4 regions of the Mesorhizobium sp. 131-2-1 genome follow, and region 4 is predicted to be linked to each of the others. Evidence: riboswitches for the same ligand, from Rfam matches in the RefSeq annotation. Region 4 holds a riboswitch; each other region holds the start of a gene.
The links. Region 4 has a riboswitch for cobalamin ahead of JG743_RS14110 (CbtB domain-containing protein). Riboswitches for the same ligand answer to the same signal wherever they lie in the genome.
Positions count from the first base shown of each region.

Region 1: another riboswitch for cobalamin. It lies ahead of JG743_RS30660 (5-methyltetrahydropteroyltriglutamate--homocysteine S-methyltransferase); the one in region 4 lies ahead of JG743_RS14110 (CbtB domain-containing protein).
Region 2: another riboswitch for cobalamin. It lies ahead of JG743_RS01890 (aromatic ring-hydroxylating oxygenase subunit alpha); the one in region 4 lies ahead of JG743_RS14110 (CbtB domain-containing protein).
Region 3: another riboswitch for cobalamin. It lies ahead of metE (5-methyltetrahydropteroyltriglutamate--homocysteine S-methyltransferase); the one in region 4 lies ahead of JG743_RS14110 (CbtB domain-containing protein).

Region 1 is NZ_AP023247.1:6,365,720-6,367,911, reverse strand. Features, by position in the region: partial or broken gene JG743_RS30665 (1-aminocyclopropane-1-carboxylate deaminase) at 1-344, opposite strand, end outside; partial or broken gene JG743_RS30660 (5-methyltetrahydropteroyltriglutamate--homocysteine S-methyltransferase) at 577-939, opposite strand; cobalamin riboswitch at 1,055-1,178, opposite strand; gene JG743_RS30655 (LuxR family transcriptional regulator) at 2,139-2,192, shown strand, end outside.
Region 2 is NZ_AP023247.1:411,306-413,497, reverse strand. Features, by position in the region: gene JG743_RS01895 (DUF680 domain-containing protein) at 1-31, opposite strand, end outside; cobalamin riboswitch at 534-736, shown strand; gene JG743_RS01890 (aromatic ring-hydroxylating oxygenase subunit alpha) at 855-2,102, shown strand; gene JG743_RS01885 (hybrid-cluster NAD(P)-dependent oxidoreductase) at 2,180-2,192, shown strand, end outside.
Region 3 is NZ_AP023247.1:6,345,476-6,347,667, forward strand. Features, by position in the region: gene JG743_RS30555 (cytochrome P450 family protein) at 1-490, shown strand, start outside; partial or broken gene JG743_RS30560 (cytochrome P450) at 498-751, shown strand; cobalamin riboswitch at 1,023-1,223, shown strand; gene metE (5-methyltetrahydropteroyltriglutamate--homocysteine S-methyltransferase) at 1,340-2,192, shown strand, end outside.
Region 4 is NZ_AP023247.1:2,937,666-2,939,857, reverse strand. Features, by position in the region: gene cobU (bifunctional adenosylcobinamide kinase/adenosylcobinamide-phosphate guanylyltransferase) at 1-258, opposite strand, end outside; gene JG743_RS14115 (CbtA family protein) at 251-1,051, opposite strand; gene JG743_RS14110 (CbtB domain-containing protein) at 1,067-1,246, opposite strand; cobalamin riboswitch at 1,284-1,477, opposite strand; gene JG743_RS14105 (gamma-glutamylcyclotransferase) at 1,542-2,192, opposite strand, start outside.

The DNA of each region.
Region 1 (2,192 bases), 3.4 Mb from region 4:
GCCGACCCGGTCGTAGACCGCATCATGGTGCGGCATCCATTTCTCCTGGATCACCACGCACCTCATGCCGATCTTGGCCGCGTCGCCGCGACCAGGCGTGTATGATTCGACTGGACGCCGCCGATAGACACCAGCGTATCGGTGCCGATGCGAAGAGAGTCCGGCACGATGTATTCGAGCTTTCGCAGCTTGTTCCCGCCCATGGCGAAACCGGAATTGCAGTCGTCATGTTTTGCGTAAATCTGCACCTTTCCGCCCAACGCGGCGCTCAGGCGCGGCAGATGTTCGATCGGGGTCGGGCCGAAGGTCAGCGGATATCGTTCGAACTTCTCAAGAAGTGACATCTAAATGGCTCCAGTTCGATATCAGAAAAGTTATAGCGAATTCGCCCACTCCGTCTCCATCAGCCGCTCGGCGGGCGAAGCCAATCATCTCGCACAGGAGATCGGCATCAGATGTTCTCTCCATGAGCGCGCAGGTTAATCATGTCGCCGCGACCGGCGCTGCCTGTGGCGAGACGAGCCAATAAGGACTGCCCGACGCTATCGGGACCGGGACCAGGAGCACAGGGCAAGGCGCATGCTCCTGACCAGAGTCGCAATTCTCCGTCTGACCTTGGTTGCCGTGGGCCATGGCGAAATAGATGTCGAGTGGGACCTCGCCGCCATTCCGTGCGTAGCGGGACGGCAGGGCGCCGACAACGGCGGCGGTGTCGAGTACATGGTCGTAGAGCGAAAAGTCGTTCGACGGGATTTTCGACACACCGCGATCGCGCTGCTCCTCCCAGCTCGCGGCTCGGAGCGCCTTTGCCGTCGCGAGAAGCTCGGCAGCGCAAGACTATCCTGACCAATAGCTTTCAAGCGAGAATTTCAATTCCCGCCTACGACCAATACGCGGCACACCAAGCGTTGCTACAGGAATTTGCTGAGAGAGAGTCATGCGATACCCCGATGGTTGGCGTGGGGGGCAACGAAGGCGCCAGTAGGCCGATACGAACGCCGGGCTGCAGCGGCCACCGAGACACCCCGCCCGTGGACAATAGTTCGCCGTGGCAGGTCTCCTGGCTCGGGGGTCATAGCCTCTACCCGTCTTCCCGAGGCTGTTCGCCTCAGTGACATGAGTGGGGTCGGCTCGCCTCTAATAGTTGCGGGGGCAGCGCCGGCATCGACCGGCTTCCCGCTCCGCTGCGGAGATGGAAAAGCGGGGCGGGTGCTGGGCGGCCCGTTCGGTTGGCTCCAGTGGTCACGACCGGCGTGCTGTTTTCTACGATTGGGGCGACCTGGGCTGGCGGGCAGCCGTCCATAGTCACGATGACGAGACAAGCCAGGCGGTTGCTTTTTTAAGCGGCTCAAGAAGGGTCATCTCTACGCGATGTCTAGGTCTGTGATAGCCTGCGAAGCGCTGGCCGTTTTCGCAGGAATACTGCCTTATAGGACGCGATTGCGCCGTCCATTGCCGCACTTCCAAAATTAACCTAATGGCATCACTCCACCACTCTGGAGTCACGGATGATAGGCGCAACTTACAGGGGCTACACCGCCGGACCTTCCGCAAGATGATGGGAACGGCGCTTGGCTGTCGAAGCCGGAAACACTCGCGGCAATGTATACTGCGACCAGCGAGGAACTGGCAGGTGCAGCCTGTGAACTATGATGTCGACCAATGCGGTTGTAGTTCGCGAGAATCGCGCTTTTGCATGGACGGACTCAACCTTCACGAAACGCGTTCACGCGAGCTTTCATTTTCTGAGGCAATCGTCAGAAACGTGACCTTCCAGTCGAACCGGCGTACCACTCGTCCGCGTGCGCATTTATCCTAAAAAGGTCAAATCTGTATTTGAGCTTCGACCGAATGGAGCCCCTTCACCTGTACGGCCAGACCGCGAGAGCTTCCTCAGGCATCGCAGCGTCTACACCGAGGCAGGGAATTTCAGATCCGGTTGGGGGCACCATCCCGATTCAGCACGGCTGGACCTTATATGAAAGCACTTGGCTTGTGCCAATGTCTGAGGCCACTGGCGCCAGTTGGCGCGGTTTGCGGCAATGCTCTCGCAAGAGCGTCACGGACCTCTTCCGCACCGTCACCTTTCAAATGACACGTTGCCGGAGAGCCAAGGGAAGGAGCTGAAAAGGGGAGAGATGCAGACTGTCTTCGAGAGATTCTTGGAACGGCTTTCCGAAAGCGTCGATGAG
Region 2 (2,192 bases), 2.5 Mb from region 4:
GGGCGGCGGCAGTAAGAACAATCTTTTTCATTTTTGGTACTCCAGTATTTTTTCCGTCCGTCTAGCGGCGTGTCTTGGGAGGAAATCGCGTCGTTCGGACAGCCCCGATGTGGGAGAGCCCATACCCGCTTTCCAATCACGAAGTTGTTGCGCCTGGCCCATGACTCTGCATCTTGAAATTGTGCCAAGGCCTCCTACACGTGAGCTTTTATGGAACAATATCCGTAGCTTAGGCGAATGGGCCATCGCGCCAATTGACGATTTGGAAGATCTGCGTTCACAGCGTCTTGCACGCATTGTCAACAGAAACGAACCGTTCGGTTCGATTTTAGAATCTCCTAATAGTCACTTTTCGATACTGGTAACCAGTTCAGAGCCGGCTGGAGGTCGATACGAGGGCGTTTCCAGTGCGCGATTCGGATTGCCCCGAGCACGGAAATTCGGTGCGCTGGAGTGCCGCGAAGCCGAAAGCCGTGTCGCGCCCGCATCGATGCGATGTCGTTTTCGTACCGACGGTTCGCCGGCCGTCGTGATTAGATCAGGTCATCTCAGGTGCCGCCCCGTGACGACGGGACGGAGAATTGGGAAGCCGGTCGAATTCCGGCGCTGCCCCCGCAACGGTGGTGGAGTTCAAGTCGCGACGGGAGACCACTGGGCCATCTAGCCTGGGAAGGTGCCGCGACCGCCCGTCAGGGCACTCCAAAGCCCGGAAACCAGCCCGAGATTCTTTGACTCGACTGATCGCGGTGGGCGGTCAAGAGGCGGATGGCGCGTGCCCGGCCCTGCCGGCGGCCGCCGTTCCTCTCCATCACCACCAGTTCAGTCCTTGATGCGACCGACGCGAGGGACAGGACATGGATGCGCGCAACGACATGCTGAGGCACCTGCACAACCGCAGGCCGGGCTTTTCGCTCGAACAGCCTTTCTACACCGACCCGGATTACTTCAAGCTCGACATGGAGTTGATCTGGTACCGCGACTGGCTGTTCATCGGCCACGATTGCGAATTGCCGAAGCCGGGCAGCTACATCACCGCGCAGGTCGGCGATTATCCGGTGGTCCTTGTCCGCGACCAGCAGGGCAGGGTCAATGCCTTCCACAATTCCTGCCGCCATCGCGGCAGCCGCGTCTGCAACGCCGAGAAGGGCACGGCGGCGAAGCTCGTCTGCCCCTACCATCAATGGACCTACGAGCTCGACGGCAGGCTGCTGTTCGCCCGCCAGATGGCGGACGGTTTCGACAAGAGCCAGTTCGGCCTGAAGCCGGTCGCCTGCGAAAGCGTCGGCGGCTACATCTTCATCTGCCTGGCGAAGGAGCCGGCCGATTTCGCGCCGATGCGCGCCATGATCGAACCCTATCTCCTGCCGCACAGGTTGAGCGAGGCGAAAGTCGCCTTCGAATCGACCATTGTCGAGAAGGGCAACTGGAAGCTGGTCTGGGAGAACAACCGCGAGTGCTACCACTGCGCCGGCAATCATCCGGAGCTCTGCAAGACCTTCCCTGAAGCCCCGACCGTGACGGGCGTGCAGGGCGCCGACAGCGATCCCGAGATGCTGGCGCACTGGGCGAAATGCGAGGCGGCCGGCCTGCCGAGCAAGTTCCGCATCGACCCCGCCGGGCAATACCGCGCCACCCGCGCCCCGCTGCTGCGCGATGCCATCAGCTACACGATGAACGGCAAGCGCGCGGTGAGGAAGAACCTCTCCGACAGTGTCGCCGCGGACCGCATCGGCACGCTGATGCATTACCACTATCCGACGACCTGGAACCATATCCTGATCGATCACGCCGTCACCTTCCGCGTGCTGCCGATCAGCGCCACCGAAACCGCGGTGACGACGAAATGGCTGGTGCACAAGGATGCGGTGGAAGGCGTCGACTACGATCTCGCCGAACTCACCCATGTCTGGACCGAGACCAACGACCAGGATCGCCGCATCGTCGAGGAAAACGCGCACGGCATCCTGTCGCCGGCCTATGAGCCCGGCCCCTATTCGGAGCTGCACGAGGGCGGCGTCATCCAGTTCGTCGAATGGTACGCCGCCTTCATCGGCCCGCGCCTTGCTGAAGGTGGTCGACCGGCGCTGCGCAGCGTCGCCTAGCGCATGGCGCCCAAAAGTGTTCGGCGGTTTTGGGGTAGCGAGATGCGCAAGACAAGAAAGGTAAGGGGATGAACGCGATGACCGATCTCG
Region 3 (2,192 bases), 3.4 Mb from region 4:
CGGCGTCATCGGAAATGGCGTGCTGGCATTTCTGACGCATCCGCAGCAACTGCACCTGGTGCGCAGCGGCCAAGTTCCGTGGTCACAGGCGATCGAGGAGATCCTGCGCTGGGGCAGCTCAGCGGCCAATCTGCCGTTCCGCTATGCCACCCAGGACGTGGAGATCGACGGATGCATGGTCCGCCGCGGCGATGCCGTCCTGATGGCGTTCCATGCGGCGAACCGGGACGAAAAGGCCTTCGGTCCCGGCGCCGACAGGTTCGATGTCACCCGGCGGCACAACCCACACCTGTCATTCGGCGAGGGGCCGCATTCCTGCCTGGGCGCTGCGCTGGCGCGCCTGGAATTGCGCTGCGCCTTCCCCGCGCTGTTCGGGCGACTGGAGGATCTGGCACTGACCATCGCCGCGGAGGACGTCATCTATATGCCGTCTTACGTCATTCGCTGCCCACAGCGCCTGCCGGTCAGCTTCCGCCCTTCCGTCACTTAGAGAGAGTGCGGCATTCACCCCGGATTCGGTGATTCTCGGTTCGCCGGGGTGGCTGGTCTCGCAACGAGGGGGCGAGCATGACCGGTTACGCACGATCGTAGCGCAGCCTTCAGCAATCGCAGGGTGAAGCTGCTCGCGCAGCAGGTGGAGGCGATCGCCGCGCAGTTGTTCGAGACGCTGGAGGCCCAGCCCCAGCCCGCCGACCTGAGGCGCCACCTCTCCTTTCCGCTACCGGACGTGGTCATCAGCGCGCTGATGGGCGAATGCGCAAGCACGCTGAGCGAAGCCGAGCGGGGAACAACTACCGGGATTCCCGGCGGACCGTGAAGACCTGGCCCGACTTTACGCCCTTGAGCCCGGCGACCTCGATCTGATGGCGTCGCCGATGGGGACAAGAACCTCGCCGAGCCTACACTGATGAGAGGCCGCATCGTATGCGGCTTTGGGCGAAAGAGACCGGTCAGCACAAGGGCATATTCGCATCATCACATAAACATCTCGTTATATGTATTGACAAGGAGCGAAGCGGCTGTGATTGTGCGCATGTCGTGGTTCTCCGCGCGGCACTGCCGTAAGCGGAGCTAAGAGGGAAGCCGGTGGGATGCCGGCGCTGCCCCCGCAACTGTTAGCGGCGAGCCAAGCCCATTGGTGTCACTGAGGCGAACGGCCTCGGGAAGACGGGCAGAGGCTTTGACCCGCGAGCCAGGAGACCTGCCACGACGAACAACGTCCACGGGCGGGGTGTCTCGGAGGTCGCGGTAGCCCGGCTTCGTGCCGCCTGCTCGCGCGTTCCTTGTCCCCACGCCCCAACCATCGGGGTATGGCATGACTGTCTCTCAACAAATTCCTGTGGCAACGCTCGGCGTGCCGCGTATCGGTCGACGGCGGGAACTGAAATTCGCGCTTGAAAGCTACTGGTCCGGAAAATCTCCCGCTGCCGACCTGCTCGCGACGGCGAAGGCGCTACGCGCCGCCAGCTGGAGGGAGCAGCACGATCACGGCGTGTCGAAAATCCCGTCCAACGATTTCTCGCTTTATGACCATGTGCTCGACACCGTCATCATGGTCGGCGCCGTGCCGGCACGATACGTCTGGACTGACGGCGAGGTCCCACTCGATACCTATTTCGCCATGGCGCGCGGCGACCAAGGTCAGGCCGCTGATTGTGGACATGCCGGTGACGAGCATGCGGCCAACGGGCATGGCCTTGCCGCGATGGAAATGACCAAATGGTTCGACACCAACTATCACTACATTGTGCCGGAACTTACGGACGATCAGAGCTTTGCCCTCTCGTCGGCGAAACCGGTCGATCATTTCCTCGAGGCCAAGGCGCTCGGCATCCACACGCGCCCGGTCCTGCTTGGACCGGTTAGCTTTCTCAAGTTGGCGAAGTCACCTGAGGAAGGTTTCAACCCTATCGCGCTCCTGCCACGGCTGCTGCCCGTCTACGAGGAGCTTCTGCGGAGGCTGAAGCTCGCGGGAGCCGATTGGGTGCAGATCGATGAGCCGGCGCTCGTGCTCGATCTGGTCCCCAACGAACGGGATGCGCTCCAATTCGCCTACTGCCGGCTGTCGAAAGCAGCACCCGAGTTGAAGATCATGGTTGCTACCTATTTCGGATCGCTGGGAGACAATCTCGAGACCGCAATTTCTCTGCCCGTGGCGGGACTGCACGTCGATCTCGTGCGCGCTCCAGAGC
Region 4 (2,192 bases):
CAGGACAGCCTGCCCATCGGGCAGCGCCTCGATCGCGCCGGCAAGATCGAGCGGCGCGTCTATCGTCATCCAGCCCTCGCTGCGCCGCCCACGATGCAGCGCGATGCGCTCGCGCATCTCGTCATCATAGGCTTCGGCGGTGGCGATGTAGGTCCAAGGCGGCGGGCCAGCCGTCACCAGGGTCTCGGCATGCGCGCTCTTGCCGGAGCGCGCACCGCCGAGGATGAAGGTCAGCGTCCCGCTGGCGCGATCAGGCAAAGCTGTCGCGCAGGCTGGTCGCCGTGCCGGTGAAGCGGCCGCGCACCACGCCGACGGCGCCACCCAGCACCAGCCAGAACACCAGATTGGTGACTGTCACCGCCACCACGAACTGGTGATGCAGGCCTTCCGGGATCGGTGTCTCGAAGCTTTCCGGCTGCGGCGCGCCGACGATGTGCGGCGCGACGATCAGGGCCACGGCCAAGATCGCCAGCGGCAGCGACTTGCGAAAAGCGATCAGGCCAAGTCCGGCGGCGGTCGCGACCACTGTCGCCGTCCACCAGATCTGGCGCGGCAGGAGTTCGGCCGCCGGCATCGCCGGCAGTTCCGGCGGCAGGCCGAGGCCAGGCGCCAGGGTGAATACGGCAAAGCCGGCGAGACCCCAGAACACGCCCTGGCGCCAGCTGCCGATGCCGCCGGCGAATTCCGAAACCGCGACCAGCACCAGCGCGAAGCCGATGCCGGTGACGATGTTGGCCAGCACGCTGAAGGCGAAGCGTTCGAAGCCATCGGCCGGCGCCCAGCCTTCGTCTTCCGCCGGAGCGGCGGCTTCGGCCGGAGCCGGCGCCGCAGAGCTCATGGCATTGCCGGCCGGCGCGGCGGAACTCATGGCGTTGCCGGTCTCGGCAGGCGCCGCGGCATGGTCATGATGATGGCCGCCGCCGGCCTGTTCGTAGACTTCGGCCTTGAGGATCAGCGGCACGGTTGCATAGGCCTGCAGGCAGGCGAGGACGACGCCGGCCACGAGCCCTGCAATCGCCGCGATGAACACGACGTTGCGAAACAGATTCATGATGTCAGATCCTCGTCAGTGGCAGGGAAAGGCCATCGAGTGGCGATAGTCGTGAGCGGCATTGTGGACCGCATCGAGATGCGAGAAGCCGACAAAGCCGACGACGAAAATGCCGAGCAGCGCGGCCATGGCCAGCTGCATGAAACGCGACTGCGAAGAGACGGAGGTGCCGAGGGAGACGGAAGCGGTCGTCATGTCTTGTCCTTTCGCCCTCCACCCGAGGGCATAGAAGTCAACGTTGCTGTCGCCGGCAGGTCTCCTGGCTCGCGGATCAGCGCCCTTCCCCACCTTCCCGAGGATATTCCTCAGTGGCCTTGGAGAGGACTACCGCACACAGTTGCGGGGGCAGCCACGGCATTGGACGAATTCGCCCGCACCGCATTCCCTCTTGGCTCCAAAAACGGAACCGACGACGGCAGGACTATAGGCAGAATCGTCGCGCCCGGCAAACCAAATTCCGGCGGCCACCAGCGCAAATGCGCCATCTGGCCTAGCTGCCCGAAGCGGCAATCCGCTCGGCAACCAGATGCTGCAGCCGCCAAAGATGGCGGTCATGGATGCCGCGCTGCTCCAGGTTCTTCACCGTGTTGTAGAGGTAGTCGGCGCCCGATCCCCAGTGCCCGCAGGATGTCGCCAGCCGTTCGACGACCTCTTTTTCCTCAATCGGGCCGGCATAGGTGGTGCCCTTGCGGTTGATGACGAAGGCCAGCGCCTGCAGCGGACCGCTATCGCTCGAAAGGGTGAGCAGGCGCGGATGGTAGCTGGTCGGTTTCAGCGTCACCTCGCGCCGCAAGATCCTGTCGAGCTGCTGGCGCCGGTCGGCGTCGCCAAGCCTGAAGGCGACACCCTTGCATTGCCCGCCGCGATCCAGCGCCATCATCAGGCCAGGCCGCTCCCTGGTGCCGCGCCAGCGCGTCATTTTCATGCAGAAGGACCTGTGCCAGCCGCGCACGACCGCCACACGCTCCTCGACATTATCGATTTCAGGCTTCCAGATCAGCGAACCGTAGCCGAACAGCCAAAGCGGTTCGGTGGCGGGAAGCTGAGCCTCCAGCGCATCCACCATCGCTGCATAGTCGGCGTCGTCCAGATGCGCGGCGTTGGGGTCGGGTCCGCTGTCTTCGATAGCTCGATAGCATCG